3 regions of the Bradyrhizobium sp. WSM1417 genome follow, and region 3 is predicted to be linked to each of the others. Evidence: predicted binding sites of a transcription regulator. Region 3 holds the regulator's gene; each other region holds the start of a gene.
What was found. The regulator LexA, encoded in region 3, represses DNA repair genes until DNA is damaged. The targets are predictions, from matches to a motif close to TGTTCNNNNTGTGTTCNG.
Positions count from the first base shown of each region.

Region 1: the regulator LexA is predicted to act here: its motif matches at 8,126-8,143, upstream of BRA1417_RS0101760 (DNA recombination protein RmuC).
Region 2: the regulator LexA is predicted to act here: its motif matches at 5,262-5,279, upstream of BRA1417_RS0138690 (ribonuclease T2).

Region 1 is NZ_KI911783.1:326,940-337,360, forward strand. Features, by position in the region: gene BRA1417_RS0101710 (pyrimidine 5'-nucleotidase) at 1-405, shown strand, start outside; gene BRA1417_RS0101715 (LysR family transcriptional regulator) at 431-1,336, shown strand; gene BRA1417_RS0101720 (carboxymuconolactone decarboxylase family protein) at 1,444-1,803, shown strand; gene BRA1417_RS44620 (DUF302 domain-containing protein) at 1,904-2,263, shown strand; gene dapD (2,3,4,5-tetrahydropyridine-2,6-dicarboxylate N-succinyltransferase) at 2,401-3,246, shown strand; gene BRA1417_RS0101735 (DUF805 domain-containing protein) at 3,505-4,158, shown strand; gene dapE (succinyl-diaminopimelate desuccinylase) at 4,155-5,321, shown strand; gene truA (tRNA pseudouridine(38-40) synthase TruA) at 5,489-6,226, opposite strand; gene fmt (methionyl-tRNA formyltransferase) at 6,347-7,270, opposite strand; gene def (peptide deformylase) at 7,479-8,003, opposite strand; gene BRA1417_RS0101760 (DNA recombination protein RmuC) at 8,175-9,374, shown strand; gene BRA1417_RS0101765 (MFS transporter) at 9,555-10,421, shown strand, end outside.
Region 2 is NZ_KI911783.1:7,889,226-7,899,646, forward strand. Features, by position in the region: gene BRA1417_RS0138650 (branched-chain amino acid aminotransferase) at 1-491, opposite strand, end outside; gene BRA1417_RS0138655 (MarR family winged helix-turn-helix transcriptional regulator) at 831-1,370, shown strand; gene BRA1417_RS0138660 (response regulator) at 1,367-2,098, shown strand; gene BRA1417_RS0138665 (ATP-binding protein) at 2,116-3,504, shown strand; gene BRA1417_RS0138670 (DUF3617 family protein) at 3,699-4,226, opposite strand; gene BRA1417_RS0138675 (hypothetical protein) at 4,271-4,564, opposite strand; gene BRA1417_RS0138685 (hypothetical protein) at 4,747-5,211, shown strand; gene BRA1417_RS0138690 (ribonuclease T2) at 5,326-6,018, shown strand; gene BRA1417_RS0138695 (23S rRNA (adenine(2030)-N(6))-methyltransferase RlmJ) at 6,071-6,931, shown strand; gene BRA1417_RS0138700 (cold-shock protein) at 7,181-7,396, shown strand; gene BRA1417_RS0138705 (outer membrane protein) at 7,468-8,091, opposite strand; gene uvrC (excinuclease ABC subunit UvrC) at 8,342-10,411, shown strand.
Region 3 is NZ_KI911783.1:5,149,766-5,160,186, forward strand. Features, by position in the region: gene BRA1417_RS0125055 (EAL domain-containing protein) at 1-565, shown strand, start outside; gene BRA1417_RS46050 (hypothetical protein) at 594-716, shown strand; gene BRA1417_RS0125065 (S41 family peptidase) at 793-2,130, opposite strand; gene BRA1417_RS0125070 (alpha-hydroxy acid oxidase) at 2,437-3,570, shown strand; gene BRA1417_RS0125075 (HAD family phosphatase) at 3,579-4,211, shown strand; gene BRA1417_RS0125080 (hypothetical protein) at 4,382-4,573, shown strand; gene glp (gephyrin-like molybdotransferase Glp) at 4,800-6,011, shown strand; gene lexA (transcriptional repressor LexA) at 6,187-6,888, shown strand; gene BRA1417_RS0125095 (hypothetical protein) at 7,347-7,781, shown strand; partial or broken gene BRA1417_RS40815 (ComEC/Rec2 family competence protein) at 7,920-10,197, opposite strand; gene BRA1417_RS0125105 (DUF2171 domain-containing protein) at 10,293-10,421, opposite strand, start outside.

The DNA.
Region 1 (10,421 bases), 4.8 Mb from region 3:
GCGCTGGGCGAGGCCATCGCAAAACTGCCGGGACGAAAGCTGATCCTGACCAACGGTTCGGTCGATCATGTCGATGCGGTGCTGGCGCGGCTCGGCTTTGCCACGCATTTCGACGGCGTGTTCGACATCATCGCCGCCGACTTCGAGCCGAAGCCGGCGCCGCAGACCTACCGCAAGTTTCTCGCCGACCATTCGGTCGATCCGACCCGCGCCGCGATGTTCGAGGACCTCGCCCGCAACCTCACCGTCCCGCACGAGCTCGGCATGACCACCGTGCTGGTGATACCGGACGGGACGAAAGAGGTCGTGCGCGAGGACTGGGAGCTGGCGGGCCGTGACGCCGCCCATGTCGACCACGTCACGGATGATCTGGCGGGGTTTTTGCAGTCGTTCGCGATCGGCTGAGCCCCGCAGCAACGCAGGAGCGACCGTGCCCCAGAAGCCGACAGATTTGGCTGCGATCGAATGGGAAGACCTGCGCTACTTCCTGCACCTGGCTCGCGAAAAAAGCCTCTCGGGTGCCGCACGAAAGCTGGGCACCACGCAGCCGACAATGAGCCGACGCCTCGAGCTGTTCGAAAGGAAGCTCGGTGCAATCCTGTTCGACCGCCTTCCGTCCGGACTTCGACTCTCCGACACCGGACGACAAATCCTTGATTATGCCGAGAGGATGGAGGACGCAGCACTTGCGGCGCAGCGGATCGCAGTCGGCAGCAGCGCTGGACTGACCGGAACGGTGCGCGTGACCTCGCCCGAATGGCTCGGGGCACGGATCCTCTCGCCTTTGCTGGCGAAGTTCTGCGCGGCGCATCCGACCGTCACCGTCGAGCTGGTTACTGACGCCGAGGCCCTGAGCCTCACGCGGCGGGAGATAGATGTCGCCCTGCGCTTCGGGCGCTTCCAGCAGGAGGGACTGATGCAGCGGAAGATCGGCAGCATTCCGTTCGAGCTTTATGCTGCTGCTGCGTATCTCAAGGTAAAGGGACCGCCCGATTTTTCGGGCGGTGGCGCCGACGCTGCGCTCATCACGATGAACGCGGCGCTCGCCGAAAGCGTTGCGGAGACGAAATGGCTGCGTCGCTATCTGCCGCTGGCACATGTTGGATTCTGCAGCAACAGCCGCGATGGTCAGGCCGCGGCAGCCGCCGCCGGCGCGGGGCTGGTTTGCTTGCCAACTCGCCTGGCCTCAGCCTATCCCGCGCTTCGTTCCATCAAGACGCCGGCGCCCGTCCCGAGCCGCGAGCTCTGGCTGGGATTTCATCGCGATACCGGCAAGGTCCGGCGGGTTCGCGCCGTGGTGGACTTCATCGCTGGAGAATTCCGTCAATTCGCCTGAGGCTTCGGCAAGCTGTATGCCGGCCATACGCCCATAGCTGATGGCTCCGGCGAGACCGCACGTCTATCTCTCGAGCTGGCAACCCCTGCCGTTCGAGGAGAGAGACAATGATGATGGATTGGAGCGCCTATCGGAGCGACTTGCTGGCGCGGATCGGCGACATTGGCGCCCTAAGCCCGGCGACGCTGAAGGGTTATCGCGAACTTGGGGCGGCTGGCGCCCAGACAGGAAAGCTGGACGACAAGACGCGCGAGTTGATCGCACTGGCGGCGGCCGTGACCGCCCGCTGCGACGGGTGTATTGCGGTTCACGCCGACGCCGCCGCACGTTACGGCGCAAGCCGCGAGGAGCTCGCGGAGGCCCTCGGCGTTGCGATTGCGATCGGTGCGGGTGCTTCGTTGGTCTACTCTGCACGGACGCTCGAAGCGTTCGATGCGAGCAGGGCACCAAGGCCGGACGAAGGCTGATCCGATGTCGCAAACACTGCAATCCGTGGCGTTCTCCGGATGCGGCTCGGCCGCAAGCTCGTTTCAACGGTCGGTCTCATCTTCGCTGACCGTCGAAGAGGTGGTCGCCCGCTTGAAGCAGGGAATTATTGCCGCAGACCTCTGGATCCTGCACGAGATCGACCCGCAAATGCTGCTCAGTCGTGGCGGCTTCGCCATCGGCCCCGCGCGTCAGGTCCTTTTTTTCCATCCACGGCTGATGTCGCGGCTGCTGGCCGCCGATAGTGCGGCGCTGCTCGAGGCCCCCCTGAAGTTCGCCGTGATCGGCTTTCCCGACGGTCAAGCCGAACTGCGATGGCTTGATCCGGCTATCGCCTTCGCGCGCTACCGCTCGCCGGCCTTGACTGAACTCGGAAATGAGCTCGCCGGCCTCTGCGAGGGTATCGTGAACGGCATCGATCTCGCGGGCACATCAAAATAGCGGCGGGCCATGTCCCGGGCCATGTCCCGGGCGCATCCGAACGCGCCGGGACATCGCCGACTGCGTTCTTGACTCTCTCGCTCCAAGTCCCGAAAAAGCGATCCAAATTCCCGCAAATACCGCTCAAGGATCGCCAAATGTCCCTGTCCGCCCTCGAATCCACCATCAACGGCGCCTTCGAGGCGCGCGACGGCGTCTCGACCTCGACCAGGGGCGAGGTCCGCGAGGCCGTGGATCACGCGCTGGAGATTCTGGACAAGGGTGAGGCCCGCGTTGCCGAGCGCGGGGCCGACGGCAAGTGGAAGGTCAATCAATGGCTGAAGAAGGCGGTGCTGCTCTCGTTCCGCCTCAACGACATGGGCGCCATTCCCGGCGGCCCCGGCAAGGCGGCCTGGTGGGACAAGGTGCCCTCGAAGTTCGACGGCTGGGGTGAGAACCGCTTTCGCGACGCCGGCTTCCGCGCCGTCCCCGGCTCCATCGTGCGCCGCTCGGCCTTCATCGCCCGCAACGTCGTGCTGATGCCGTCCTTCGTCAATCTCGGCGCCTATGTCGATGAATCCACCATGATCGACACCTGGTCGACCGTCGGCTCCTGCGCGCAGATCGGCAAGCGCGTGCACATCTCCGGCGGTGTCGGCATCGGCGGCGTGCTCGAGCCGCTGCAGGCCGAGCCTGTCATCATCGAGGACGATTGCTTCATCGGCGCGCGTTCCGAGGTCGCCGAAGGCGTGATCGTGCGCAAGGGCGCGGTGCTGTCGATGGGCGTGTTCCTGGGTGCGTCGACCAAGATCGTCGACCGCGACACCGGCGAGATCTTTATCGGCGAGGTGCCGGAATATTCGGTCGTCGTTCCCGGCGCGCTGCCCGGCAAGCCCATGAAGAACGGCCAGATCGGCCCGAGCACCGCCTGCGCCGTCATCGTCAAGCGCGTCGACGAGCGCACGCGCTCCAAGACCAGCATCAACGAGCTGCTGCGGGATTGAGACTCTCTTCTCCCTCTCCCCGTTCTTACGGGGCCGCGACGAGCTTCGCTCGCGCTGAGAGGGTTGGGGTGAGGGGCCTCTCTCCACGGATGAGATTGCCGTGAGACCTGTACCCCCTCACCCGGATCGCAAGGGCGATCCGACCTCTCCCCGCAAGCGGGGCGAGGTGAAAGAAGCCCCTTGCGGCTCCTCATCGAACCCACCCTCCCCCAATCTCGACCAACATCCGGGCGACCTCTCCCGCCCGGAGCCTTTGGCATGGACTGGACCTGGTATCTCTTCCGCTTCGACGGCCGCATCAACCGCGCCTTGCTGTGGCAAGCGCTGCTGATCGTCATGTTGCTGGCCTGCATGCTCGGGATGATCGACCAGGCCATCAAGGTGCTGAACGGGGCCGCGACTTTCGCCTTCAACTTCAAGGTCGACTTCGATTTCGGTGTCGACGACATCTTCAACGTGGTTGATCCCAGGGCCTACCGTCTGCTGGCAACCACGGATCGCGCGCCTCTCATCCTCAAGGTGCTCGGCAGCTCGCTATTCCTGTGGATCTATCTCGCAACCGCGACCAAGCGGCTGCACGATCGCGACCGGAGCGGCTGGTGGCTGGTTCCGTTCTTCGTCGTGCCCGCGTTGTTCGACCAGTTCTCGGACCTGCTGCCCACCGCATCAAACTGGGTTCTTGCCCTCGCCTGGGCCGTGCACATTCCGTGGTTTTGGGGCCTCGTGGAAATGTTCATTGTGCGCGGCACCTCGGGCGACAACCGGTTCGGCGCCGATCCGTTGGCCGAGGTTGAAGATGGCTCCGCGCCCGCCCCGCCTGCGGCGAAAAGCTGGGACCAGCAGAGCGAGATCGAATTTGTCCCGCCCAGTGCTAGCCCACCCGGCGGCATGCATGTTAAGCGGGGCGCATGACCGATGCTCTCTCGATTGCCCGCGATCTCATCCGCTGCCCCTCGGTAACCCCTGAAGATGCCGGTGCGCTGGGCGTGCTCGAACAGGCCCTCAACGCGGCAGGCTTCACATGCCATCGCGTCACCTTCAGCGAGCCCGGCACCGCCGACGTCGACAATCTCTATGCGCGGATCGGCACTGACGGGCCGCACATCACCTTTGCCGGCCACACCGACGTGGTGCCGCCGGGCGACGAGAGCGCCTGGAGCGTCGGCGCGTTCTCGGGCGAGGTCCGGGACGGCTTTCTACATGGCCGCGGCGCGGTCGACATGAAGGGCGGCATCGCCTGCTCGGTCGCCGCGGTGCTGGAGCATCTCGCCGCGAACGACGGCAAGCCGCGCGCGGACGGACAGGGCTCGATCTCGTTCCTGATCACTGGCGACGAGGAAGACGTCTCCATCAACGGCACCATCAAGCTGCTGCAATGGGCGGCGGAGCGCGGCGAGAAATTCGACCATTGCGTGCTGGGCGAGCCCTCCAATGTCGAGACGCTCGGCGACACCATCAAGGTCGGCCGCCGCGGCTCGCAATCCGGCACGCTGTATGTCGACGGCGTGCAGGGCCACGTCGCCTACCCGCACCGCGCCGCCAATCCGGTGCCTGATATCTCGCGGCTGATCGTGGCGATCTCGGACGAGCCGCTCGACCATGGCAGCGCGCAGTTCCAAGCCTCCAATCTCGAATTCACCTCGGTCGACGTCGGCAACACCGCCAATAACGTCATCCCGGGACAAGCCCGCGCAAAATTCAACATCCGCTACAACGACAACCACACCCAGGCGAGCCTGCGCGAGCTGGTCGAGACGCGGCTGACCAAAGCCTGCGGCAACCGCATTCGCGCCCGCATCGTCTGGGAGCCCTCGAACTCGAACGTGTTCGTGACCAAGCCCGGACCGTTCACCGAGCTCGCGGTGTCCGCGATCGAGGAGGTGACGGGCCGCAAGCCGGAGCTGTCGACGTCGGGCGGCACCTCGGATGCGCGCTTCATCTCGAGCTATTGCCCGGTGATCGAATTCGGCCTGGTCGGCCAGACCATGCACCAGGTCGACGAGCGCGTGCCGGTTCAGGATCTGGAGCAGTTGACGAAGGTGTATCGCGGGATTTTGGCGAGGTATTTTGGGTAGGCTCTTCTTCCCGCCCAAACTCCGCTGTCATCGCCCGACTTGATCGGGCGATCCAGTATTCCAGAGACGGCAGTGACTGAGCCGAGAGGCCGCGGCGTACTGGATGCCCCGGTCAAGCCGGGGCATGACAGTGGTGGATGTAGCGAGAGCGCGCGCCCTCACCCCAATCAGTAATCCACCTGCATCAGATACAGCCCGTCTGGCGGGGCGACGATGCCGCAAGCGGCGCGGTTGCGCGCGGCGAGCGCTGCGGAGAGATCGTCAGCAGTCCAGCGGCCTTCGCCGACCCACATCAGCGACCCCACCATCGAGCGCACCTGGCTGTGCAGGAACGAGCGCGCCGAGGTGAGAATAATGATCTCGCGCCCGTCGCGCAGGACGTCGAGCTGATCGAGCGTCTTCTCCGGTGACTTGGCTTGGCACTCGGTGTCGCGGAAGGTGGTGAAATCGTGCTTGCCGAGCAGGCGCTGTGCCGCCGCATGCATCGCATCGGCGTCGAGCCGGCGCGGCACGCGCCAGGCGTGGCCGGCATCGAGCGCGAGATTGGCACGGGTGTTGACGATACGGTAGCGGTAGTGGCGCTTCACGGCCGAGAAGCGCGCCTCGAAACTATCGGGCACGATGTCCGCATCGAGCACGGCGATCGGATGCGGGCGCAGATGCGCATTCAAGCCGTCGCGAAAACGGCCAGGTGGAAACTGTTTCTCAATGTCGACATGCGCGACCTGGCCCCGCGCATGCACGCCGGCATCGGTGCGGCCGGCGCCATGCACGCGCGCATCCGCGCCGGTCATCGCCTTCACCGCCGCTTCCAGCGCGCCTTGCACCGAGGGCAGCGTCTCCTGCACCTGCCAGCCGAAGAACGGCGCGCCGTCATATTCGATGATGAGCTTGTAGCGGGGCATCTTGTCCAGTTTCGCTGTCATCGCCCGGCTCGACCGGGCGATCCAGTACTCCGCAGCCTATCCATTCGACCGAGAAGCCTCGGCGTACTGGATACCCCGCCTTCGCGGGGTATGACAGCGTCAGGTGAATTTGGCGCCGGTCTTCAACGGCACGCCGCGCAGGAAGTCCGCGGCCTGCATGCGCGCCTTGCCTTCGCGTTGGAGCTCGATCAGGCGGATTGCACCCTCGCCGCAGGCGACGGTGAGGTGATCGTTGAGCACCTCGCCGGGTGCGCCCGTGCCTTTCGCCAGCTCGCAGCGCAGGATCTTGACCCGCGCATTCTCAAGCTCGGCCCAGGCGCCAGGAAACGGCGACAGGCCGTGGATATGGCGCAGCACCTCGCGCGCGGGCCTGGTCCAGTCGATCCGCGCTTCGGCCTTGTCGATCTTGGCGGCATAGGTGACGCCGTCCTCGGTCTGCTGCTTGAGCTGGAGCCCGCCGCGGTCGAGCGCGGCCATGGCGCGCACCATGAGATCGGCACCGAGCCGGGACAGACGATCATGCAGATCGAGCGCAGTCATATTGTCCGTGATCGCGAGCCGTTCCGCCATGGCGACGTCGCCGGTGTCGAGGCCAACATCCATCTTCATCACCATCACGCCGGTCTCGGCATCGCCGGCCATGATCGCGCGGTTGATGGGAGCGGCGCCGCGCCAGCGTGGCAGCAGCGAGGCGTGCAGGTTGTAGCAGCCGAGCTTTGGCGCATCGAGGATCGCCTGCGGCAGGATCATGCCATAGGCGACGACGACGGCCGCGTCGGCGTCGAAGGCGCGAAATGCTTCCAGCGCCTCCGGCGTCTTCAAACTCTTCGGCGTCAGAACGGGCACGCCGAGCTTTCGCGCGGCCTCTTCCACGGGGGTCGGCTGCAATTGCAGCCCGCGCCGGCCGCCGGGCTTCGGCGCGCGCGTGTACACGGCCGCGATCTCGTGGCCATGCGCTACGAGTTCGAGCAGCGTCGGCACGGAGAAATCGGGCGTGCCCATGAAGATCAGGCGGAGGGGCATGACAAGGACTCGGTACGTTCCCTCCCCCTTGTGGGGGAGGGTGAGGGAGAGGGGTGCCACACGACGCGCTCTCTCGGCTGGAGCGTTCGCGGTGCGCACCCGATTTGGATGACGGAGAGACTTCCGCCTGGGCTACCCCTCTCCCCCGCCCTCCCCCACAAGGGGGGAGGGAGCGCAGGGGAATGTGGGGCAGCACAGTCGCTTGTACTCACTCGCCGCGCTTGGCGGCTTTCTCGAACTTCTTCAGCACGCGGTCGCGCTTGAGCTTTGACAGATAGTCGACGAACAGCACGCCGTTGAGGTGGTCGATCTCGTGCTGGATGCAGGTGGCGTAGAGGCCTTCGGCATCCTCCTCGTGCACCTTGCCGTCGAGATCGGTGTAGCGCACCCGCACCTTCGCAGGGCGCTCGACCTCCTCGTAATATTCGGGAATCGACAGGCAGCCTTCCTCGTAGACCGACAGGTCCTCCGACGAGGCGATGATTTCGGGGTTGATGAAGACGCGCGGCTCGGGCTTGGTCTCGCCGTCCTGATCAGGCTTGGCGAGGTCCATGGTGATCAGCCGCAGCGGCTGCGCGATCTGGATCGCCGCGAGCCCGATGCCGGGCGCGTCGTACATGGTCTCGAACATGTCGTCGGCAAGCTTGCGGATCTCCGGCGTGACCTTCTCGATCGGCTTGGAGACCAGACGCAGCTGCTTGTCGGGCAGGATGATGATTTCTCTGAGGGCCATGGCCGCGATTTAAGCCGCGCGTTCGATGCGGTCAATCCGGCCGGGAACCCCGTTAACCCTCCGTTAACCATAAAACTTCGCCTTTCGTTAACCATAAAAATTAGCGGACCGTTTACCATAAATGTTCGCTATTCGTTCGTGTCTCCGAGCGAATCGGCTAGAAGCAGGGGCATGAACGAGATCATTTTCATGCTCGGCGACTGGCCGGTGCGCACCGTGGACGCGCTGATCGGCTTTGGCGCCCTGGTCCTCATCCTGATGGTGGTGATCGCCGTCGTGATCGCGCGCTCCGGGCGACGCGGCGCGGAACTCGCGATGGCCAACGCCATCCGCGCCGACGAACTCGAGGAGCGCATCAGCCAGATGCTGCATGCCCAGAGCGAGGCTTCGGGGCGGGTCGACGCCATGACCCAGACGCTGGCCGGCCGCCAGGCCGACATGGCACGCGCGGTCAACGAGCGGCTGGATTCGGTGACCCACCGGGTCGGCCAATCCATGGAGCACACCACCCGCAACACCATGGAGAGCCTGCGCGCGCTGCACGAGCGGCTCGGCATCATCGACAGCGCGCACAAGAACCTCACCGACCTCACCACGCAGGTGACGACCTTGCGCGACGTGCTCGCCAACAAGCAGTCGCGCGGCGCCTTCGGTCAGGCGCGGATGGAGGCGATCGTCCAGGACGGTCTGCCGAAGGGCGCCTACGAGTTCCAGTTCACGCTCTCGACCGGCAAGCGGCCGGACTGCGTCGTGTTCCTGCCCGACCAGCGGCCACTCTGCATCGACGCGAAGTTTCCGCTGGAAGCGATGACCGCGCTGCATGACGCGCGGAGCGACGAGGAGAAGCGGATCGCCACGCAGCGGCTGCGCGGCGATGTCATGAAGCATGTCAGCGACATCTCCGAGAAATACCTCGTCGCCGGCGAGACCCAGGACATGGCACTGATGTTCGTGCCGTCGGAATCGGTCTACGCCGAGATCCACGACGGTTTCGACGACGTCATCCAGAAGGCGTATCGCGCCCGCGTCGTGCTGGTGTCGCCGTCGCTGCTGATGCTGGCGATCCAGGTGATGCAGCAGATCATGAAGGACGCGCGCATGCGCGATGCCGCCGACCAGATCCGCACCGAGGTGATCAAGCTCGGCGACGACCTCGGCCGCCTGCGCGATCGCGTGCTGAAATTGCAGAAGCACTTTGCCGACGCCAACGAAGACGTCCGCCAGATCCTGATCTCCGCCGACAAGATCGAGAAGCGCGCCGGGCGGATCGAAGAACTCGATTTCAGCAAGAGCGATGCGCCCGAAGCCCCGCATCTGGTTGCAACCGGCGTTGCCGAGCTGTTCCCGCGGAAGCTCCAGGCGGGGGAGTGACTTTCCTTACCTCGCCCCGCTTGCGGGGAGAGGTCGGATCGCCCTTGTGATCCGGGTGAGGGGGTACAGGTCTCACAACCATCTCATTTGTGGAGAGAGGCCCCTCACCCCGACCCTCTCCCCGTAAGAACGGGGAGAGGGAGAAGAGGCAGCGCTCCCAGAATCTGCTAACACCCTGCCATGACCGCACCCGACGCGACCTCCCCTGCCGGCCCCGGCACGGCCCCGACCTCCTGGCGTGACAGCCTTGCCGTTTACCTGCAGCCGCGGGTGCTGATCGTGCTGTTCCTCGGCTTCTCGTCGGGGCTGCCGCTGGCGCTGTCGGGCTCGACGCTGCTGGTGTGGATGCGGGAATCCGGCGTCGATCTCAAGACCATCGGGCTGTTTGCGCTGGTCGGCACGCCCTACACGCTGAAATTCCTGTGGGCGCCGCTGGTGGACGCGATGCATGTGCCGCTGTTCACGCGCGCGTTCGGGCGGCGCCGCGGCTGGCTGCTGTTCTCGCAATTGCTGCTGATCGCAGCGATCCTGCTGCTGGCGCTGACCGATCCCGCGCGCTCGCCGTTCTATGTCGCGCTCGGCGCGTTGCTGGTGGCGACGGCCTCGTCGACGCAGGACATCGTGGTCGACGCCTTTCGCGTCGAGAGCCTGCCGGAGAGCGAGCAGGCCGCCGGGATGGCGTCCTATGTCGCGGCCTATCGTATCGGCATGCTGATCTCGACTGCCGGCGCGCTGTTCATCGTCTCGGGCTTCGAGAGCACCGGCATCACCCGCACATCCGCCTGGATGTGGGGCTATGTAGTGATGGCGGCGATGGTGCTGATCGGGACGTTCACGGCGCTGGTGGCGACCGAGCCCGAGCAGTCGGTGCGGGCGGAAGCCGCGACGCAGACGCAGACCGCGTTGGCGCGCGTGCTGCACGCGGCGATCGGGGCCTTCTCGGAATTCTTGACGCGCAAGGACGCGCTTGCGGCACTCGCCTTCGTCGTGCTGTTCAAGTTCACCGACGCCTTCTCCGGCACGATGACCGCGCCGTTCGTGATCGAC
Region 2 (10,421 bases), 2.7 Mb from region 3:
ACCGCGAAAATGTATTCGGACGAGGGCTTGACGCCGAGGAAGGTCTCGCTCGCGATCATGAAGGGGCGCAGGTAAAGACTGCCCTCGCCGCCCGGCATCCAGGCGCGATCGATGCGCACGACCTGCTCGACCGCCTCGATGAAGACGTCTTCAGGGAGCTGCGCCATCGCCATGCGGTCGGCCGAGTCCTTGAAGCGCCGCGCATTGGCGTCGGGACGGAACAGGTTCACGCCGCCGTCGTCGCGCTTGTAGGCCTTGAGGCCTTCAAAAATTTCCTGGGCGTAGTGCAGGACGGCGCCGGCCGGATCGAGCTGGAAATTGGTGCGCGCCTCGACACGCGCCTCGTACCAGCCGCCCTTGGCCTGGTTGTAGCGGACCACCGCCATGTGGTCGGTGAAGACCCGCCCGAAGCCGGGGTCGACCAGCTTGGCGACCCGATCCTTCTCGGACGTCGGATTGGATGCGGGCTGGATGTCGAATTTCATGCTCATGTCCTTGCCTCCCGCTGCCGGTGGCGGCGCCGTTCTGGCACCCGCCTGCCCCGATTTGGGCCCGGCTGGCTCGATTGGTTTCTGGCCGGACCGCCGCCAGCCTTGTTACGGCCGGTTTCCGTGGCCAGCATGTCACCGAGGACATGCTTTTGCGGAAGACGGAAGTCCAGTATGTTTTGCCGAAATGCCGTTCGACAATCGCACGGTAGATCTGCTCCGGCCGTCGCCGCCTGTCCGGCCCACTGTGGCCGCCTTGCTTCGAAGCCCACCCGACGCGAAACGATCTAAAATTTCGTGCGGGCTAATCGTTTTGTAACATTGAGACCAAGATACGTCAATATGCCTGACATAAATTTCGCGACTCCTTCTCAAGACGCTGCCGGGCCGCGGCCGGCGGCAGACGACGGAGGCAATTTGCGCTGGGATATCATCGAACTGCTGTTCTTCGCCTATCGCGATTTCGTCGGCGATCCCGACCAGGAGCTGGAGGCGTTCGGCTTCGGCCGGGCCCATCATCGCGTCATGCACTTTGTCTATCGTTATCCAGGTCTCAAGGTCGCCGACCTCCTCGACGTCCTGCGCATCACCAAGCAGTCGCTCGGCCGAGTGCTCAAGCAGCTCCTGGACGAGGGCTATATCGTCCAGAAGACCGGCGACAATGATCGCCGCCAACGCCTGCTGTTTGCGACTCCGAAGGGCGAGGCTCTGGTGCAGAAGCTCGCCGGCCTCCAGACCACGCGCATCACCAAGGCGCTCGCCGAGATGACGCCGCAGGATGCCGAGACCGTCAAGCGCTTCCTGCGCGCGATGATCGACCGCGACGATCCGGACAAGGTGCTCGAGACGATCTTTGCCAGCGTCAATCAGGACAAGGAGTGACCGTGCCGCTCGCTGCCACGCTCGCACGCCCGCCGGCACGCCCCGCCGACGATGCCCCGCATCTCCTGCTGGTCGACGACGACCGCCGCATCCGCGATCTGCTCTCGCGCTTCCTTGCTGGCGAAGGGTATCGCGTCTCGACCGCCGCCAGCGCCAGTGACGCCCGCGCGAAGCTGATGGGCCTGCACTTCGACCTCTTGATCCTCGATGTCATGATGCCCGGCGAGACCGGCTTCGATCTCGCCCGTTTCATCCGGACCTCGTCCTCGGTGCCGATCGTGATGCTGACGGCGCGGCACGAAGCCGAAGCGCGCATCGAGGGCCTGCAGATCGGTGCCGACGACTACGTCGCAAAGCCGTTCGAGCCGCGCGAGCTTGCGCTGCGCATCAACAACATTCTCAAGCGCGCCGCGCCGCCGCCACAGGCCGCTGCGGTCGAGAAGATCGCGTTTGGTCCGTACATCTACCACCTCGAGCGCGGCGAATTGCGCCAGGGCGATGACGTCATTCACCTCACCGACCGCGAGCGCGAGATGCTGCGGATCCTGTCGGAGACACCGGGCGAGACCGTGCCGCGTAGCGCGCTGACCGGCAATGGCAGCGTCAACGAGCGCGCCGTCGACGTGCAGATCAACCGCCTGCGGCGCAAGATCGAGACCGATCCCGCCAATCCGCTGTTCCTCCAGGCCGTGCGCGGCATCGGCTACCGGCTGGTAGCCTCGCCATAAAGAGTGAAGCGCCACCGATGAGCACGATCGATAGCGGCCTGACGCTTTTGAAGAGCGCCGCCGGCCGCGTCTCCGCCGCCAATGGCTGGATGGGCAATGCGTTCAAGGGCTGGATGCCGACCGGCCTCTACGCGCGTGCGCTGCTGATCATGATCGTGCCGATGGTGATCCTGCAATCGGTCGTCGCCTTCGTGTTCATGGAGCGGCACTGGAACACCGTGACGCGCCGCCTGTCGGCCGCGGTGGTGCAGGACATCGCCGCGCTGATCGACGTCTACAAGGGCTATCCTCAAGACAAGGATCGCGACCAGATCCGCCGCATCGCGCAGCAGCGCCTCGGCCTCGTGGTCGATTTCCTCCCGGCCGGCGACATGCCGCCGCCGGGACCGAAGCCGTTCTTCTCGCTGCTCGACCAGACACTGTCGGTGCAGCTCGGCCGCCAGATCGGGCGCTCCTTCTGGATCGACACGGTCGGCCGCTCCAACCTCGTCGAGATCCGGATCCAGCTCGACGACGCCGTGATGCGCGTGTTCGCGCAGCGCAGCGCCGCCTATGCCTCGAACTCCGAGATCTTCCTGTTCTGGATGGTCGGAACGTCCTCGATCCTGCTGATCGTCGCGGTGCTATTCCTGCGCAACCAGATCAAGCCGATCCTGCGACTTGCCGACGCCGCTGAAAGTTTTGGCAAGGGCCGCGAGGCGCCGAATTTCCGCCCGCGCGGTGCGCGCGAGGTGCGGCGCGCATCGGTCGCCTTCCTGGAAATGAAGTCGCGCATCGAGCGGACGATGGAGCAGCGCACCGCGATGCTTGCCGGCGTCAGCCACGATCTGCGCACGATCCTGACGCGGTTCAAGCTCGAGCTGGCGCTGATCGGCGACAGCCCCGAAATGGAGGGCATGCGCAAGGATGTCGACGAGATGTCGATGATGCTCGAGGATTACCTCGCCTTTGCCCGCGGCGATTCCGGCGAGCAGTCGCAGCCGACCGACATGGCCCAGGCGCTCGAGGAGCTGCGCAGCGACGCCGAACGCCACGGCCACACGGCGACCGTCGCGTTCAACGGCCTGCCCGTGGTCACGGTGAAGCCGGCCTCGTTCAAGCGCTGCCTCGCCAACCTCGTCACCAACGCCGCCCGCTACGGCAAGAGCATCGCCATCACCGGCCAGCGCGATCACCGTTATTTGACCGTGACGGTCGACGATGACGGGCCGGGCATTCCCGCCCATTTACGCGAAGAGGTGTTCAAGCCGTTCCTGCGGCTGGACAACGCCCGCAACCAGGACGAAGGCGGCACGGGCCTCGGCCTCGCCATCGCCCGCGACATCGCCCGTTCGCATGGCGGCGACATCACACTTGGCGACAGCCCGATGGGCGGATTGAGGGCGAGCGTGCGGATACCGGTTTAACCGGCTCTTCACCTCGCCCCCGCTTGCGGGGAGAGGTCGAATTCGATCGCTGATCGAATTCGGGTGAGGGGGTACAGGTCCCTCAACAATCGCGCGTGTGGAGAGAGGCCCCTCACCCCAACCCTCTCAGTGCGAGCGAAGCTCGTCGCGGCCCCGTAAGAACGGGGCGAGGGAGCGCACCGGCCGCGCGGGACCTACTTCGGCAGCAGCGCTTTCAGCTTGTCCATGTCACGCACGTTCATCTTGAAGCCGCCGGGCATCACGATGTCACCGGGCTTCTGGTCCGGCTTGCAGGCCCCCATCCATTTCGCTTCGAGCTGCATGGTCGTGTCGCGGCCCGCCGCGCCGGCGGCGCCGCCTTGCGCGTGCGACGACGTCTTCACCGTATAGGCCGAATTGAAATCGCCGGTGATCTCAGCATGCGAGGTCGTGCTGATGCCGGCGACATTGCATTCGGAATCGCCGACATAGCCGGTCGCGGTCTTCTTGATGTCCTGCTTGGCGCAGATCTGCTTGGCCATCGGTGAGACGTTGTTGTTCATCTCCTTGTCGACGGTCTCGTCGGTGCAGTGCTGCATAGTCATCTCGGGCACCTGCGTGCCGGTCCTGACCATCTTCAATTCCCACAGCCCCGCCTTGCGCACCGGCAGATCGTCGGCACAGGCCGCACTCGCCGACAACACAACAAGGGCCGAGCCGAGCAAAGCGAATTTGCGCGTCATGTGGGAAGCTCCCGGCTGCGAGATGGCGGCGCTACGAAAGCGCCTCAGTAGAGCGTGCGGATCGGCTGGTCGGCGGCGCCATAGGGCACCCAGCGGCACGAGAACGAGATGTAGCCGCCCTCATAGGCCTGCACCGCCAGGAATTTGGCGACCTTGCCGTAGCGCGCACAGTGATCGACCGCGACCTGCCGCGCATCGACCTGGGTTGCCATTGAATAGGCGATGATGCCGCCGGTGTCGTTGCCCTTGAACGGAGGCACCGGAAGCAGATCGGCGCGCGCCGACTGGCTCGCCATCATACCCAGGGCAAGTAGACCCGCGGCCGCAATGATTCGCATTCCCGTCACTCCGATTGATTGGCGGCAGTTTACGGTGCCGGCGCGGCGGTGGAAAGAACGGAAGACCCCTCTAGTGCAGCATTGCGGTCAACTCGTCGGCAAGTGTTGCCGCGCTGCACTTGACCTCCTCCGGCCTTCGCGGCACCGTCCCACCCTCACAGATCATGCTGTCTGGATCATCCATGCGCGCCTCGACCTTCCCGAAATCGCTCCGCTTTGCCGCCGTGCTCGGCCTCCTGTTCGGGGTGCTGTCGCTCGGCGAGGCCAGGGCCGCCAATCCGCTGGAGCTGAATTTCTGGCTGAGCGGGCCGCGCTATGACGGCAACGTCTCCGAATGCGACAGGGCGCTGCCGACGATCGCCAGCCAGTTCTGGGAGAAAGAAAGCTCGTTCTGGAATTCCTCGTTGAAGATCACCGGCTTTTCGGCTGTTCACGAGACCGCGTTCCGGCCCTGGGCCTCCGACAACATCCCGCGCCGCTATTGCACCGGTGAGGCCATGCTCACGGACGGCAAGCTGCGCAAGGTGCATTTCTCGATCGTCGAGGATGGCGGCTTCGCCGGCTACGGCCAGGGCGTCGAATGGTGCGTGGTCGGGCTCGACCGCAACTGGGCCTACAACCCAGCCTGCCGCGCCGCCAAGCAATAATTGCGCTGATCCGGACCGATCAGGCGGCCCAACGATGGTCGCCCGAAATTTGTTCTTGAAATGTTCCTATCGCCTGCTAGGCTCGTCTGCACAGTCTAGTTGAGGGGCGTCGCCATGTTTTATTCCAGATTGCATTCGTTCTCCCGCCTGATGATCTCGCTAACACTTGCGGCCGGGCTGGCTGCGTCGGCCGGTGGCGCAAAGGCCCAGGACAAGCGGCAGAACACGCCCGGCGAATTCGATTTTTATGTGCTGTCGCTGTCGTGGTCGCCCTCCTTCTGCGAAGAGGCGGCGGAGCGCGGCGGCCGCTCGCAGATCCAGTGCAGCGGACGGCCCTACGCTTTCGTGGTGCATGGTCTGTGGCCGCAATATGAGAACGGCTTTCCGGAATATTGCCAGCGGCCGTCGCCGCGGCTGAACCGCAGCATCGTCTCCTCCATGCTCGATCTGATGCCGGCGCCGGGGCTGATCTTCAACGAGTGGGACAAGCACGGCACCTGCTCGGGGCTCGCCGACCGCAGCTATTTCGAGACGATCCGGAAGGCCCGCGCCGCGATCAAGATTCCGGCCGAATATCTCGATTTGTCGCAGGCCAAGACCCTGGCGCCGGCGGAGGTGGAGGAAGCCTTCATCAAGGCCAATCCGGGCCTCAGCAATGCCGCCGTCTCGATCACCTGCAACCGGACGCGGCTGTCGGAAGTCCGCATCTGCCTCAGCAAGGACCTGCAATTCCGCGCCTGCGAGGAGATCGACCGCCGTGCCTGCCGCCGCGACCAAGTGGCGATGCCGCCGATCCGGGGTGGGTAACCCAGGCGTCGTGCCTCTTTGCTCAGGCCGTCACGTGGCGTAGTGCTCTTGCATGAATTACCGCCATGCCTTTCACGCCGGAAGCTTCGCTGACGTCATCAAGCACATCGTGCTGGCACGCATCATCACCTATCTCCAGGACAAGCCGGGCGCGTTTCGCGTCATCGACACCCATGCCGGCGCCGGCCTTTACGATCTCGAAAGCGACGAGGCGCGCCGCGGCGGCGAGTGGCTGACGGGCATTGCGCGGCTGATGCAGGCGCGGCTGTCGAACGACGCCATGGCGCTGACCAAGCCCTATCTCGACATCGTCCGCGCCTTCAATCCGAAGGGCGAGCTCAAGGCCTATCCGGGCTCGCCGCTGATCGCGCGCGCCCTGATGCGGCCGCAGGACCGCCTCGTCGCCTGCGAAATCGAGCCGAAGGCGCGCAAGGCGCTGATCGGTGTGCTGCGCCACGACGAGCAGGCCCGCGTGGTCGACCTCGACGGCTGGATGGCGTTGCCGGCTTTCGTGCCGCCGAAGGAACGGCGTGGGCTCGTGCTGATCGACCCACCGTTCGAGGCAAAGGACGAGTTCGAAAAGCTCGGAGAGGCCTTCTCGGCCGCTTTCGCGAAATGGCCGACCGGTATCTATGTAATCTGGTATCCCGCCAAAAGCCGGCGCGCCACCGATGCGCTGGTGCAATCAGTGGCGCGGCTCGCAGCCGCAGCAAAACCGCCGGGAAAATGTCTGCGCCTCGAATTCAGCGTGGCGCCGCAGGCCGACGGCGCAGCTCTCACCTCCACCGGGCTCTTGATCGTCAATCCTCCTTACACACTGCACGGCGAGCTCAAGACGATCCTGCCTGAGCTGGAAATGCCGCTCGGCCAGGGTGGCGCTGCCAGATTCCGATTAGAGGTGCCGAGACCGTAACACTCCGGCATCTTGGGAAAAATATGCAGGAGCGGTGGTCAATCTGCAGAGAACCGTATTATGCTGTTGCGGTGACTGGCTTTACGTTCCGCTTCCGCGAATGGTTGCGGCGGAGTGAAGGCCTAAGAAAGATCCAGTCGGACCGAATGGTCTGCCCAAGGATGGCCAGCTCCCGGGCTTCGTAAGGCCCGGTCATGTCGTGACGTGCGTCTGCGTCACGACGGAGGAGCAATGAGGGGGAGTTTCCCGATGGCCATGACGGGAACGGTCAAGTTTTTCAACGGTGAGCGCGGCTACGGATTCATCAAACCGGACGACGGGGGCCGCGACGTCTTCGTACATATTACTGCTGTGGAGCGGGCCGGACTGAAGGACCTTGCCGAAGGACAGCGTATTACTTTCGAAGTCGAACCGGACAAGAAGGGCAAGGGGCCGAAGGCGGTCGATTTGGTCATCCTGCCCTAGCGAGCCTGGCGTAAAAAAAATCCCGGCCGCAAGCGGCCGGGAGGTTGGTCCGGTATTTTCTTCTTTAGCTATCAGAAGTGATAGTTCACGCCTGCGCGCACAACGCTGGCGCTATAGCCGTTTGACACGCCTGTAATTGCGAACTGACTCGTCGACAGATCGATGTAGAGATATTCGAGCTTGGCACTCCAGTTCGGCGCGAACCCGACTTCCGCGCCGGCACCGATGGTCCAGCCGGCGCTGGTGTGCGACTCGGTCCAGCCGAACGTCTGCGCGCGCAGCTCGCCGAAGGCGAGGCCCGCTGTGCCATAGAACAGCACGTTGCTGAAGGCGTAGCCGGCGCGGCCGCGCAGGGTACCGAACCACGGATTGGAGAACTTCCACGGCGCGAAGGTGTCGTCGGCACCGGCGGCCTGGATGTCGCCCTCGACGCCGAACACCCATGGGCCGGTCTGGAAATTGTAGCCGGCCTGAACGCCGCCGACGAAGCCCGAGGGTTTGGCGGGATTGTTGTTCACCGAACCCCATTCGTAGCCAAGATTGGCACCGAGATACGGGCCGGCCCAGCTATAGGCATTGAGCGGCTGATTGACCGTGTAGGGCGCACGCTGCCCATAATTGAGATCGGCGGCCTCTGCCGAAGCCGTCCAGCCGACTGCAGCCAACACGGCTGCGCCCACAACGAGCCCCTTCATCACACACTCCAACGCAACTGCCGCCACCGGTGCGATGCCCGCGCCGCCGCGCCAGGCAAAACCGCATGGTTACGGAACCACCACTTTTTCGCGTAAGATTTATCGAGAGTTTTAAGTTAAAGGCCTGTTAAGCCGGGTTACCGCGCTGTTAACAGGCTTAAGCAAGCGTTACCGGGAACTGCGCCGCCATCCTGTGCGTGCCGCACGGCCGGAACTTCAAATCGGCACCCGCAGCGCCTAAATTCGCACCATGGTTCACGATTCCCCCGACAATCCGGACGACGCACGCGCGCGCAAACCCGTGCGCGGCAACGCGCCCGACGTCCCGCCTCAGGAGACGGAAGCGGCGCCGCCGGACCTCGATCCCGCCACCGCGAACGGCGACGACGAGGACGATGCGCGGCTGCCGGACATCCTGGAAGAGAGCGGCACCGTCGGCGAAGAGCCGCTGGCGACCGGCCACGAGGCGATCGAACGCGCGGTCCGCCTCGCCCCCACCTCGCCCGGCGTCTACCGCATGCTCAATGCGAATGCCGACGTGCTCTATGTCGGCAAGGCCAAGAACGTCAAGAAGCGCCTGTCGAACTATGCGCGCCAGAGCGCGCCGCAGCCGGCGCGCATCCTGCGCATGATCGCCGCCACGGTTACCGTGGAAATCATCTCGACCCACACCGAGACCGAAGCGCTGCTGCTGGAGGCCAACCTCATCAAGCAGCTTCGGCCGCGCTTCAACGTGCAGCTGCGCGACGACAAGTCGTTTCCCTATATCCTGATCACGGGCGACCATTGGGCGCCGCAGATCCTGAAGCATCGCGGCGCGCAGACGCGGCCCGGTCGCTATTTCGGCCCGTTCGCCTCCGCCGGCGCCGTCAACCGCACCATCACCGCACTTCAGCGCGCGTTCCTGATCCGCTCCTGCACGGATTCCTTCTTCGAGAGCCGTTCGCGGCCCTGCCTGCTCTACCAGATCCGCCGTTGCGCCGGCCCCTGCACCCGCGAGATCGACTTCCCCGGCTACACGACCCTGGTGCGCGAGGCGAGCGACTTCCTGTCCGGCAGGAGCCATGCGGTGAAACAGGAGCTTGCCGCCGAGATGGAGAAGGCCTCCGGCGAGCTCGAATTCGAGAGCGCCGCGCTCTACCGCGACCGTCTCGCTGCGTTGTCCGCGATCCAGTCGCAGCAGGGCATCAATCCGCGCACGGTGGAAGAAGCCGACGTGTTCGCCATCCACCAGGAGGGCGGCTTCTCCTGCGTCGAGGTGTTCTTCTTCCGCACCGGCCAGAACTGGGGCAACCGCGCCTATTTCCCGCGCGCGGAGAAGACGTATACGCCGGAAGAGGTGCTCGGCTCCTTCCTCGCCCAGTTCTATGACGACAAGCCGCCGCCGAGGCACATCCTGCTCTCGCACGAGATCGAGGAGAGCGAGCTGCTCGCCAATGCGCTGTCGATCAAGGCCGGCCGCAAGGTCGAGGTATCCACGCCGAAGCGCGGCGAGAAGAAGGAGCTCGTCACCCACGCGCTCACCAACGCGCGCGAGGCCCTGGGCCGCAAGCTCGCGGACACCGCGACGCAGAGCCGCCTGCTGGACGCCATGGCCACGACCCTGAGCCTGACGCATGCGCCGAAGCGGATCGAGGTCTACGACAACAGCCACATCCAGGGCACCAACGCGGTCGGCGCCATGATCGTCGCCGGCCCGGACGGTTTTGTGAAAAACCAGTACCGCAAGTTCAACATCAAGTCGGAGGGCCTGACGCCCGGCGACGATTACGGGATGATGCGCGAGGTGCTCGAGCGCCGCTTCAAGCGCTTGATCAATCCACCCGAGGACAACGCGGCCAAAACCAAGGACGACGACTTCCCGCAATGGCCCGATCTCGTGATCATCGACGGCGGCCGCGGCCAGCTCAATGCGGTCCGGGACATCTTTGCAAATCTCGGCCTGACCCAGGTGGCGCTGATGTCGGTGGCCAAGGGGCCGGACCGGGATGCCGGCCGCGAGACCCTGTTCATGCCGGAGCGCGAGGCGATCAAGCTGGAGCCGCGCGACCCCGTGCTCTATTTCATCCAGCGGCTGCGGGACGAGGCGCACCGCTTCGTCATCGGTTCGCACCGCAAGCTGCGTAAGAAGGACATCCGCGAGGCTGGCTTGCAGGAGATTCCGGGCATCGGTCCGTCACGCAAACGTGCCTTGCTGCATCACTTCGGAACCCTGAAGGAGATCGAACGCGCCTCGATCACCGATCTCGGCAAGGTTCCGGGGGTGAGCGCGGAGAGCGCCCGCAGGATTTTCGAGTATTTCCATCCCCAGCCGGGGTGAAATAAAGGGG
Region 3 (10,421 bases):
CTGGCCCGACGACATTCGCCTCGCTGTCAACGTCTCGCCGGTCCAGTTCAAGAGCGGCACGCTGGCGCTGAAAATCATGGCGGCGCTTGCCGCCTCCAATTTGCCGGCGAGCCGGCTCGAGCTCGAGATCACCGAGGCGGTGCTGATCCGCGACGACGACACGGCGCTTGCGATCCTGCATCAACTCCGCGCCATCGGCGTCCGCATCGCGCTGGACGATTTCGGCACCGGCTACTCCTCGCTGAGCTATCTGCACCGCTTCCCGTTCGACAAGATCAAGATCGACCGCTGCTTCGTCAACGACATCGCCGGCCCCGACGGCTCCGCCAGCATCGTGCAGGCCGTCGTCAATCTCGCGGCCGCCCGCCGCATGACCACCACGGCCGAGGGCGTCGAGACCGAGGAGCAGCAGCGGCTGCTGCGCGCACTCGGCTGCTCCGAGATGCAGGGCTATCTGTTCAGCGCCGCAAAGCCCGCCGACAAGGTGCTGGAGCTGTTCGCAGCTCATCGCAGCCGTCTCGCCCAGCGCAATGGCAACGAAGGCCGCCGCCGCGAGGCAAGCTAGGGCCAGGATCCGCCCGCCCAGCTTGACGGTGAGATCAGACCAAAGTGTCCATCCCGGCGACGAGGTGCTGGTCGAGCGCGACCGCGCCCGCCGCTGGGCCGAGCGCGACGGCTGCTACGAGGCCACCTTCGCGGCCATGAACCCGAGCTGACGCAGCATCCCGAAACAAGATCGCCCGGGAACGGCTATCCGCTCCCGGGCGATCAATACCTTACCGTCGCGAGCGCCTAGTTCGGCACCGCAGCCTTCGGCGCCGGCTTGGCGGCGACCGCATTTCCGGTTTGGCCGTGCAGGAAGTCGTAGGCCGTATGCAGGGCCTTGTCGTCTTTCGCTTCCGGCGGGACATAGGACTGCGACCCGGTCTGCTCGGTGCCATCGGCCGCCTGGAGATGGCCGCGCATCTGGGACTCCGCCATGGTGTCCATCCGGCCCTTCAGCTCGGGCGGCACGTCCTGGAGGATTTCGATGTCGGGCGCGATGCCCTGGGCCTGGATCGAGCGGCCCGAGGGCGTGTAGTAGCGCGCCGTGGTCAGCGCCAGCGCGCCGTTGCCGGTGCCGAGCGGAATGATGGTCTGCACCGAGCCCTTCCCGAACGAGCGGGTGCCGATCAGCGTCGCGCGCTTGTGGTCATGCAGCGCGCCGGCCACGATCTCAGAGGCCGAGGCCGAGCCGCCATTGACGAGAACCACCAGCGGCTTGCCCTTGGTGAGGTCGCCACCACGCGCGGTGAAGCGCTGGGTCTCTTCCGGATTGCGGCCGCGGGTCGAGACGACCTCGCCACGCTGCAGGAACGCGCTCGACACCGACACGGCCTGGTCGAGCAATCCGCCCGGATTGTTGCGAAGGTCCATCACGTAGCCGACCAGCTTCTCCGGCGGAACGTCCTTGGAGATCGATGCGATCGCCTTCTTCAGGCCATCGGTGGTCTGCTCGTTGAACGAGGTGACGCGGATATAGCCGATATCGCCGTTCTCGACATGGAAGCGCACGGGGCGCACATGGATGATCTCGCGCTTGATCGCGACGTCGAGCGGGGCGTCGGCCCCCTTGCGCACGATCGTGAGCTTGGTCTGGGTCTCGACCGGCCCCTTCATCTTGTTGACGGCCTGCTCGAGCGTCATGCCCTGCACGGCATCGCCGTCGATCTTGCTGATCAGGTCGCCCGACATGATGCCGGCCTTGGAGGCCGGCGTGTCGTCGATCGGCGAGACGACCTTGACCAGCCCCTCCTCCATCGTGACCTCGATGCCGAGCCCGCCGAACTCGCCGGAGGTGGTCTCCTGCATCTCGGTCCAGGCCTTGTCGTTCATGTAGCGCGAGTGCGGATCGAGCGAGGTCACCATGCCGGTGATCGCGCCTTCGATCAGCTTGGCATTGTCCGGCTTCTCGACGTAGCTCGCCTTCACCCGCTCGAACACTTCGCCGAACAAATTGAGCTTGGAATAGGCGTCATCCGCGCTCGCTGCCGCCCGTGCCGCCCACACGCCGCCGTGCGGACTGGCTACCAGAAGGGTCAGACACGCTCCGGTGAGCGCGCCCAGTGGAAACAGCAGGGTTTTCCGCATGGATAGGCTGGCCTTTTTGCTTCGCGGTTCGGTGGGGCTGGAGAGCCGCCATGCAAATGGCGATCCAGCCTGCTTCTCACAATACCATTCTGGTTTCTTCAAGGCCGGGATGCCACGCCGGCGGGTACACCGTAAAAATCGCTTCGTCCGGACCTAAACTTTCGGCAACGTTGCAGGACCCGGTTCGTGCGCAGCGGGGGTCGGCCGGCCGGCCCACGCCTCGCAGCCATGCCATTTTAGGATGGTTTTGGCGCCCCGGACGGGTTAGGCGATGAGGGAAGGCTTCAAATTCTCGGGAGGATAACAATGAACGAAGCACCCCGCATCCAACCGGACAGGAACGTCGAGCTCGGCGCCAGCACCGAGCCGTTCCAGAATCTGCATGAATTCATCCGGAAAGCCCGCGCCAACCTCAACCAGAATGCCTGGGATTATATCGTCGGCGCGGCCGAGACCGAGACCACGATGCGTCGCAACCGCATGGCGCTGGACGAGATCGCCTTCCGCCCGCGCGTGCTGCGCGATGTCCGCAAGGTCACCGGCGCGGTCGAGCAGTTCGGCCGCAAGATGCGCCTGCCGGTGGTGCTCGCTCCCGTCGGCGCGCTCGAGATCTTCGACCCGGATGGTGCCGCGAGCGTGGCACGCGCCTGCGGCACTTTCGGTGCGGCGCACATGCTCAGTTCGGTGTCCGAGCCCGGCCTCGAGAAGACCGCCGAAGCTGCACCCGACGCGCTGCGCCTTTACCAGCTCTACGTGCGCGGCGACGACGCCTTCGTCGCCGACGTCGTCAGCCGGGCCGAGAAGAACGCCTATGCCGCCTTCTGCCTGACCGTCGATACCGCTCATTACAGCCGCCGCGAACGTGATATCGCCAAGCGATACGTTCGCGAGAGCCGCCTGCGCGCCACCGGCGGCGATTACCAGAAGGGTCTGGAGTGGCGGACGGTGAAGATGATCAAGGACAAGTTCAAGATCCCGCTGATCCTCAAGGGCATCGCGACGCCAGAGGACGCGCTGATCGCGATCGATCACGGCGTCGAATGGATCTACGTCTCCAACCACGGCGGCCGTCAGCTCGATCATGGTCGCGGCGCCATGCACGTGCTGCCCGAGATCGTCGAGGCCGTGAACGGCCGCGCCAAGATCATGGTCGATGGCGGCGTCTGTCGCGGCACCGACATCGTCAAGGCGATCGCGGCGGGCGCCGACCTCGTCGGCATCGGCCGGCTGCAATGCTGGGCGCTGGCGGCGGCCGGCGAAGCCGGGGTGGCCCGCATGCTGGAGCTGCTCGAGGACGAAGTGCTGCGCTGCCTCGGCCTCCTGGGTGCGACCTCGTTCGCCGAGGTTAACAAATCCTGCCTGCACCAGGCGACCGCAACCAACGCGCCGAGCGTGTTCAGCGCGTTTCCGCTGTTCGACCACGAGCCATATCGATACTGAGCGAAAGGATGCAGGTGACACCGCTCTCTCCCGGCAGCGCGGATGCGCTTCTGTTCGATCTCGGCCGCGTCGTGCTCGATATCGATTTCTCCAAGGCGATCGCCTGCTGGGCGGGACATGCCGGCTGCCAGCCCGAATCCATCGTCGCGCGCTATGTGCGCGACAGCGAAGCCTATCGGTTGCACGAGATGGGGAAGATCAGCGATGAGGATTATTTCGCCTCATTGCGAGCATCGCTCGGAATCGGCATTTCGGACGCGCAGTTCCTGGAAGGCTGGAACGCGATCTTCGCCGGCGAAATGCCTGACGTCGCCGAGCTGCTGCCGCGGGCAGCGAAGCAGATGCCGCTCTACGCTTTCTCCAATACCAACCGGCCGCACGTGGACCATTTCTCGCGGGAATATGCCGACCTCCTCGGCCATTTCCGCGAGCTGTATTTGTCGTCCAGCATTGGCCTGCGCAAACCGGATGCGGAGGCCTTCGACCACGTCGTTGGGGCGATCGGTGTACCCGCCCGGCGCATCGTGTTCTTCGACGATCTTGCCGAAAATATCGAGGGAGCGCGCGCGCGCGGCTTGACGGCGGTGCATGTGACCTCGCCACGTGACGTCGGGAACGCATTGAAGGCATTGGGCATCTGACGACGAGGCGTCGTCGCGAAACCCTTGGAGGCACGGCCCAACGGGAACAATTTTGAAAAAAATTGAGGAACCCAATCACTTTGTGCATTTTTATACAGAGTTCCCGGAACGGAATACCGCCTTCCGGACTCTTAGAGTCCGTTGGGACTTCTACGGACGGATGCATCATCGTGCTGGGCAAAACCTACCTCACCAAGCAGGCCTCTCTTCTTCTTGAATTCGCGAGGACAACTTCAGATTCGGACCTTTCCGCCAAGCTTGTGAGCAAGGCCGCCGACCTGAAATCCCAGGCCGATCCGCTGCCCGATAAGGATCAGGGACCCAAGGCGCCCGACGTAACTCCCGGGCAGCCAGGGAGCTGATCGATCCAGGCCCGGGGCGCTCGTCGTTCTCGCCCTTCCATGACCAGTCTCCTGCCGATCTGTCGGGCTCTTCGGATCATGCCACGACGCGCGTAATCCTGCCTTCCGGAACTATGTGAAGCGGCGGGATGACTGCGCGCGCTCAGCCGTTTTTGCCTCTGCGCCCGCGCTCGGCTAGAAGACGTGCGGAACATTCGCCCGAACGTGCCGAGCAGGAGTTTTCGCCGTGGCCTTGATGCCGGTTTCCGACGCGCTCGCCGCGGTGCTGGCGGGTGCAGAGCCGCTGCCGGAAGAAATGATTTCCCTCGACGAGGCCTACCATCGCGTGCTCGCGCGTGACGTCGCGGCTAGGCGCACGCAGCCGCCGCAGGCGATGTCGGCGATGGACGGCTACGCGGTGCGCGCGGCCGATGCCGCGACGATCGATTCGGAGCTCACCGTCATCGGCGAAGTCGCGGCGGGCCGACCGTTCGCGGGGACGGTCGGCGCCGGCGAGGCCGTGCGGATCTTCACCGGCGGCGTCGTTCCCGGTGGCGCGGACGCCGTCGTGATCCAGGAGGACACGGTCGCCGCCGGCAAGCGCATCACGATCAAGGAAGCCGCGATCGCCGGACGGCACATCCGTCCCGCCGGCGTCGATTTCCGCGAGGGCGACGTGCTCCTGCGCAAGGGAAGTCGTCTCACCGAGCGCGACCTCGCGCTCGCCGCCGGGATGAACCATCCGCACCTTGCCGTTTTCAGGCGTCCGAAGGTCGCCATTCTCGCCACCGGCGACGAGCTGGTGATGCCGGGCACCACCCCCGGCCACGGCCAGATCGTCTATTCCAACGGCTACGCCCTGCACGCGCTCGCCCGCAGCGAGGGCGCCGAGACCATCGACCTCGGGATTGCCGCCGACACGCTGGAAGCGACCACCGCCGGCATCCGCCGCGCCCGTGAGAGCGGCGCCGACATCCTGATCACGACCGGCGGCGCATCGGTCGGCGACCACGATCTGGTCCAGCAGGCACTGCGGGACGAAGGCATCGCAATGGCGTTCTGGAAGATCGCAATGCGGCCAGGCAAGCCGATGATGCACGGGCGGCTCGGCGCAATGGGTGTGATCGGCCTGCCGGGCAATCCCGTGTCGTCCTACGTCTGCGCTTTCCTGTTCATGGTGCCGCTGATTCGCGCCCTGTCGGGCCGTTCAGTGATTCACCATCGCCGTGAACGCGCCGTGCTCGGCCGCGAAATCGGCGCCAACGACCAGCGCGAGGACTATCTGCGCGCGCATCTGGACGAGCGTGACGACGGCACACGCATCGTTCTTCCCGTCGATCATCAGGACTCTTCGCTGCTTGCGAATCTCGCTGCAGCACAGGTACTTCTCGTGCGCGCACCGTTCGCGCCGAAGGCCGAGACCGGCGCGGCTTGCGAAGTGTTGCGACTCCCCGTCTGAGCGCCCGGCCAAGCGCGTTCCGCCAACTTTGCTCCGTTCACGGTAAATTAAGCAGTTGCGGAACATGTATCGAACATATAGTGTCCGTTCATGATTTGTTTCGAGCATGTAGCGGCTTATTGCCGAATTCAGCGTCTCGGAATCGGACGACATCAACCGGGGGACTTTGGTCGAGATGTTAACGCGCAAACAATACGAGCTTCTGCGGTTCATCAGTGAACGTCTGAAGGAAAGCGGCGTGCCGCCCTCCTTCGACGAGATGAAGGATGCGCTCGACCTGCGCTCGAAGTCGGGCATCCATCGCCTGATCACGGCGCTCGAGGAGCGTGGCTTCATCCGACGCCTGCCCAACCGCGCCCGTGCAATTGAAGTCATCAAGCTGCCGGAGCTCCAGGCAGCCGCTGGCAGCCGCCGCGGCTTCACGCCGAGCGTCATCGAGGGCAATCTCGGCAAGGTGCGTGCGAGCTCCAGCCTTTCCGCGGACGAGGGCGAACGTCCCGTCGCGGTGCCGGTGATGGGCCGCATCGCGGCCGGCACGCCGATCGAGGCGTTGCAGACCCGCAGCCATACGATCAGCGTACCGCCTGACATGCTCGGCTCCGGAGAACATTACGCGCTCGAAGTGCGCGGTGATTCCATGGTCGAGGCCGGCATCCTCGACGGCGACATGGCGCTGATCCAGCGCAACGAGAGCGCCGATACCGGCGACATCGTGGTGGCGCTGATCGACGACGAGGAAGCGACGCTGAAGCGCTTCCGCCGCCGCGGCGCCTCGATCGCGCTCGAGCCCGCCAACGCAGCCTATGAGGTCCGCATCCTGCCGCCCAACCGGGTGAAGATTCAGGGCAAGCTGATCGGGCTTTACCGGAAGTACTGATACCGGGAGTACTTGATACAGGAGTGCTTCATACGGGAAGTACTTCATGCCGGCTATCGCCGGTCAGAGATAGAGCGGATCATCGTCCGCTCCGGCTGGATAGTCTTTCTGGTTCTGCACAGACTATCCGGCCCTTCGTCCGGCGCTGGCTCCTCGCGACGCCCAGGAAACAGCACCGCTTCGCGGCTCGCGTATTCGCGGAAACAGCGGCCAGCGATTAAATTCGCACGGGCCGAATGCGATCGAGCGACCGTTGCAGTATTCGCGTACGCGCCTCCCAAATGCATCGTAGCGAGCTTTGTTCCTATTGAGTTCGGGAAAGATAATGTGATCGCGGCTCGCGGAAACCAGCCGCAGATTTGCCCACAACCAAGCAGAGCGTTCGTGCTTCAACTCTGATAGAGGCCTGCGCCTCGATTGAGAGACGCGGGTTGCTATCCCAGCATGAGGAGCACCCGATGTGTGACTACAGCCTGCATGCCGTCGCGTCGCGCCCCGCCGAAGTCGGCGAGACGATCGTCACGACAAGCTTCCGCGGCACCTCGACGCGCGGCTTCGCCTCCGCAGCCGATCCGTCTGTTGCCGTTTGCCTGCTGCCGGGAACGGAGCTCGCCTTCGCCGACGACGTCCGCTACGACAATCGCTGGATCTGGACGCGCACCATCAATTCCCGCGTGGGCAAGTTCGGCAAGATCGATCCGCACGTTCCCGACCGCCATCACGACGCGATCGAATTTCCCGACGGCAAATACGTGCTGGTGACGCAGCTCGTCGAAGGCCAGCGTGCGACCGTGCTGCAATTGCCTGTGACCCAGCCGGTCACCGAGCGCGAGCACAAGGCGCAGATCATCGCCGACAGGCAGCCGACCGTCACGCACCTGCCGATCGGCTGACAGAGCCGCCCTCCGGCTGCAAGGTCGGAGGTCAGGATTGAATCGCCATCGCCGGCCGCGGCCGGCGAGATGGCGTGGTTTGCGCCAGCGAAATCCGAGCGGATGCACTAACCCACTGCATCTCTCGGCACCGTCCGATCAATCGTCGGCCTGCAAGTCCGTCTCCGCCGGCGTTGCGTCCTTGATGCGGGCGCGGTTGCCTTCGGCGCAAGGCTGCCGTCGAAATCACCCTCGCCCGCGCCGGCCGGCAACCAGGGGCGGCTCGTGCCTCTCGCCCTCACCGCCTGAACCACAAACCCGTCACCACGCTGCGTCAGCGCCAGCGCACTCTGGCTGGCGAGCCGTTGCCGATCGACCACCATCGCCGCGCAATCGGGTGGCGCGGGGCGTGTCGTCACCACCAGCGCGGCCCGACTGCAATCGTCCGCGAGAGCGTCGACGCGCAGTGCCAGCGCGACCAGTCTCCCGTCGGCCAGTGGCGTCACGCAGCCGGATTCGTCACAGGACACGCCATCGGCCAGCGAGGCTCTGCCTGCATCGCGCGGATCGGCGTCGGCAGCGAGCCATTCCTTGAGCAGAAAGCTCTCCTTGTTCGTCCTGATCAGGTGCAGATATCCGTCCCTGCCCCGCACCGCGACGCTCGCGCCATCCCCGGCAATCAGGATGTCGGGCTGCCGCGCCGACAGTGCCCAGAGGATCGCTGCCAGCAGCACCAGGGCGCCGGACCAGCGCAGCGGCGTGCGCAACAAGCCCAGCACGACGATTCCCAGGCTCGCCGCGATCAGCGGCGCGATCCCGAACGCCGGGATGCGACCGACGGCGCCCGGCAATGCCGCGACCCAGCGCGAGACCGCGACCATCCAGTCGATACCGATCCCCATCAGCCACCAGAACACGCTGTCCAGCCCGAACGGCGCAGCAAGCAGCCCCAACAATCCCGCCGGCATCACCAGCGCCGAGACCACCGGCATCGCGCCAAGATTGGCAAGCACGCCGAACGGCGTGACACGGTGGAAATGGAAAGCGGCGTAGGGCGTGGTCGCAAGTCCCGCAATCAGCGAGGCCATGAACAGCATCGCGATCTCGCGGCCACCCCACATCGCAATGCGAGCGGTCGCCGAATGGTCCGGCGAGGCAAACAAATTGGGCATGCCGATCTGCACCAAGGCGACGAGCCCGAGCGTTGCCGCAAAAGACATCTGAAAACTCGGATGCACCAGCGCTTCCGGCGCGACCGCCAGCACGATCATTGCGGCGACAGCAAGCGTGCGGAAGGTAATGGCCCGGCGATCGACCATCACCGCGATCAGCACCACCGCCGTCATGAAGAACGACCTTTGCGTGGCGACCTCCGCGCCCGACAGCAGCAGGTAGAACGCAGCAGCGACCAGCGCCGCGGCCGCCGACCATTTCTTGATGGCGAACCCTGCCGCAAGTCCCGGGATCAGAGCGAGCAGCGCGCGCACCGCGAAGAACACGACACCGGCCACGACGGCCATGTGATAACCGGAGATCGAGAGCACGTGGCCGAGGCCGGAGATGAACATCGCATCGTTGACGGGCGTGGTGATCGCATCGCGCCGCCCGGTGAGCAGCGCGGTCGCGATCGCCCGATTGTCGCCGTCGAGCGTCGCGCGGATGCGGGCATCGATCGCATCGCGCAGTCCTTGCATGAAGGCCGCGTAACGCAGCCGCAAGCCGGCGGTCTCAGGCGGCGGCGCCACCGTGATGGCGCCCATCGCGAAGCCGGAGGCGCCGATGCCCTGGAAGAACATGTCACGTGAAAAGTCGTAGCTGCCGGGCCGCACCGGCGCGAGCGGCGGCATCAGCCGCGCCTTCAACTGGACGAAGCTACCGACCTCCGGCGCGGTGCCCTTGCGGACCGACAGGCGCACGCGCTCGAGCCTGACGTCGCTGCGTTGCGCCTCCATCGCGGTGACGCGCAGCACGAAACGGTCGGTGCGCTCGCGGATGTCGCGGGCCTCGACGAAACCCGACAACGACACCGAATAGAGCGCCGCGCCAGCACCGGGTGGGCGATGCGCGCCGTCTTCCAGGTCGCGACGGCAAAGCCGGCCGCGACCGCCGCGATCATGATGGCCGGGGCGAACAGCCGGCTCCGCCGCAGCACAGCCGCGCCGAGCAGGAGTGCGACGGCGGTCGCGGCAACGACCCACAGCACCGGCTCATGATCGGCGGAGAAATAAAGCGCGATGCCGCAGCCAAACGCGACGGGCACCCACGGCAACAGCCGCCCGGCGCCAGCCTCGGCGCGTAGCCACGCGCGCAGGGTCTCGGCCAGCGATGTCCAGAGGTCGAGACCTGCAGGCGCAAGGCCGCCCGCAGACGCGGGGCGGCCCACGGGCCACGTGCCCGCGATCCCTTGCGACCGTACCGGCCGGCCCGGCTCCGCCATTCCCTGCACTCGATGATACGCAACGAAGCCAGAAGCTACCGGAACGTGCAGGCGGGCGGATAGCGGTACGGATCAGGAACGGAAGGGCGCGACCGCTACTTTTCCTCTTCCATCGTCACGGCGACATCCGCCTTGGCCGACAGCCGGACCTTGTTGCCCTCGATGTCGGCGACGAGGCCCTTGTCGATGAAGTGATGATGCCCCTTGTGGCTGCCCTCGCCGCT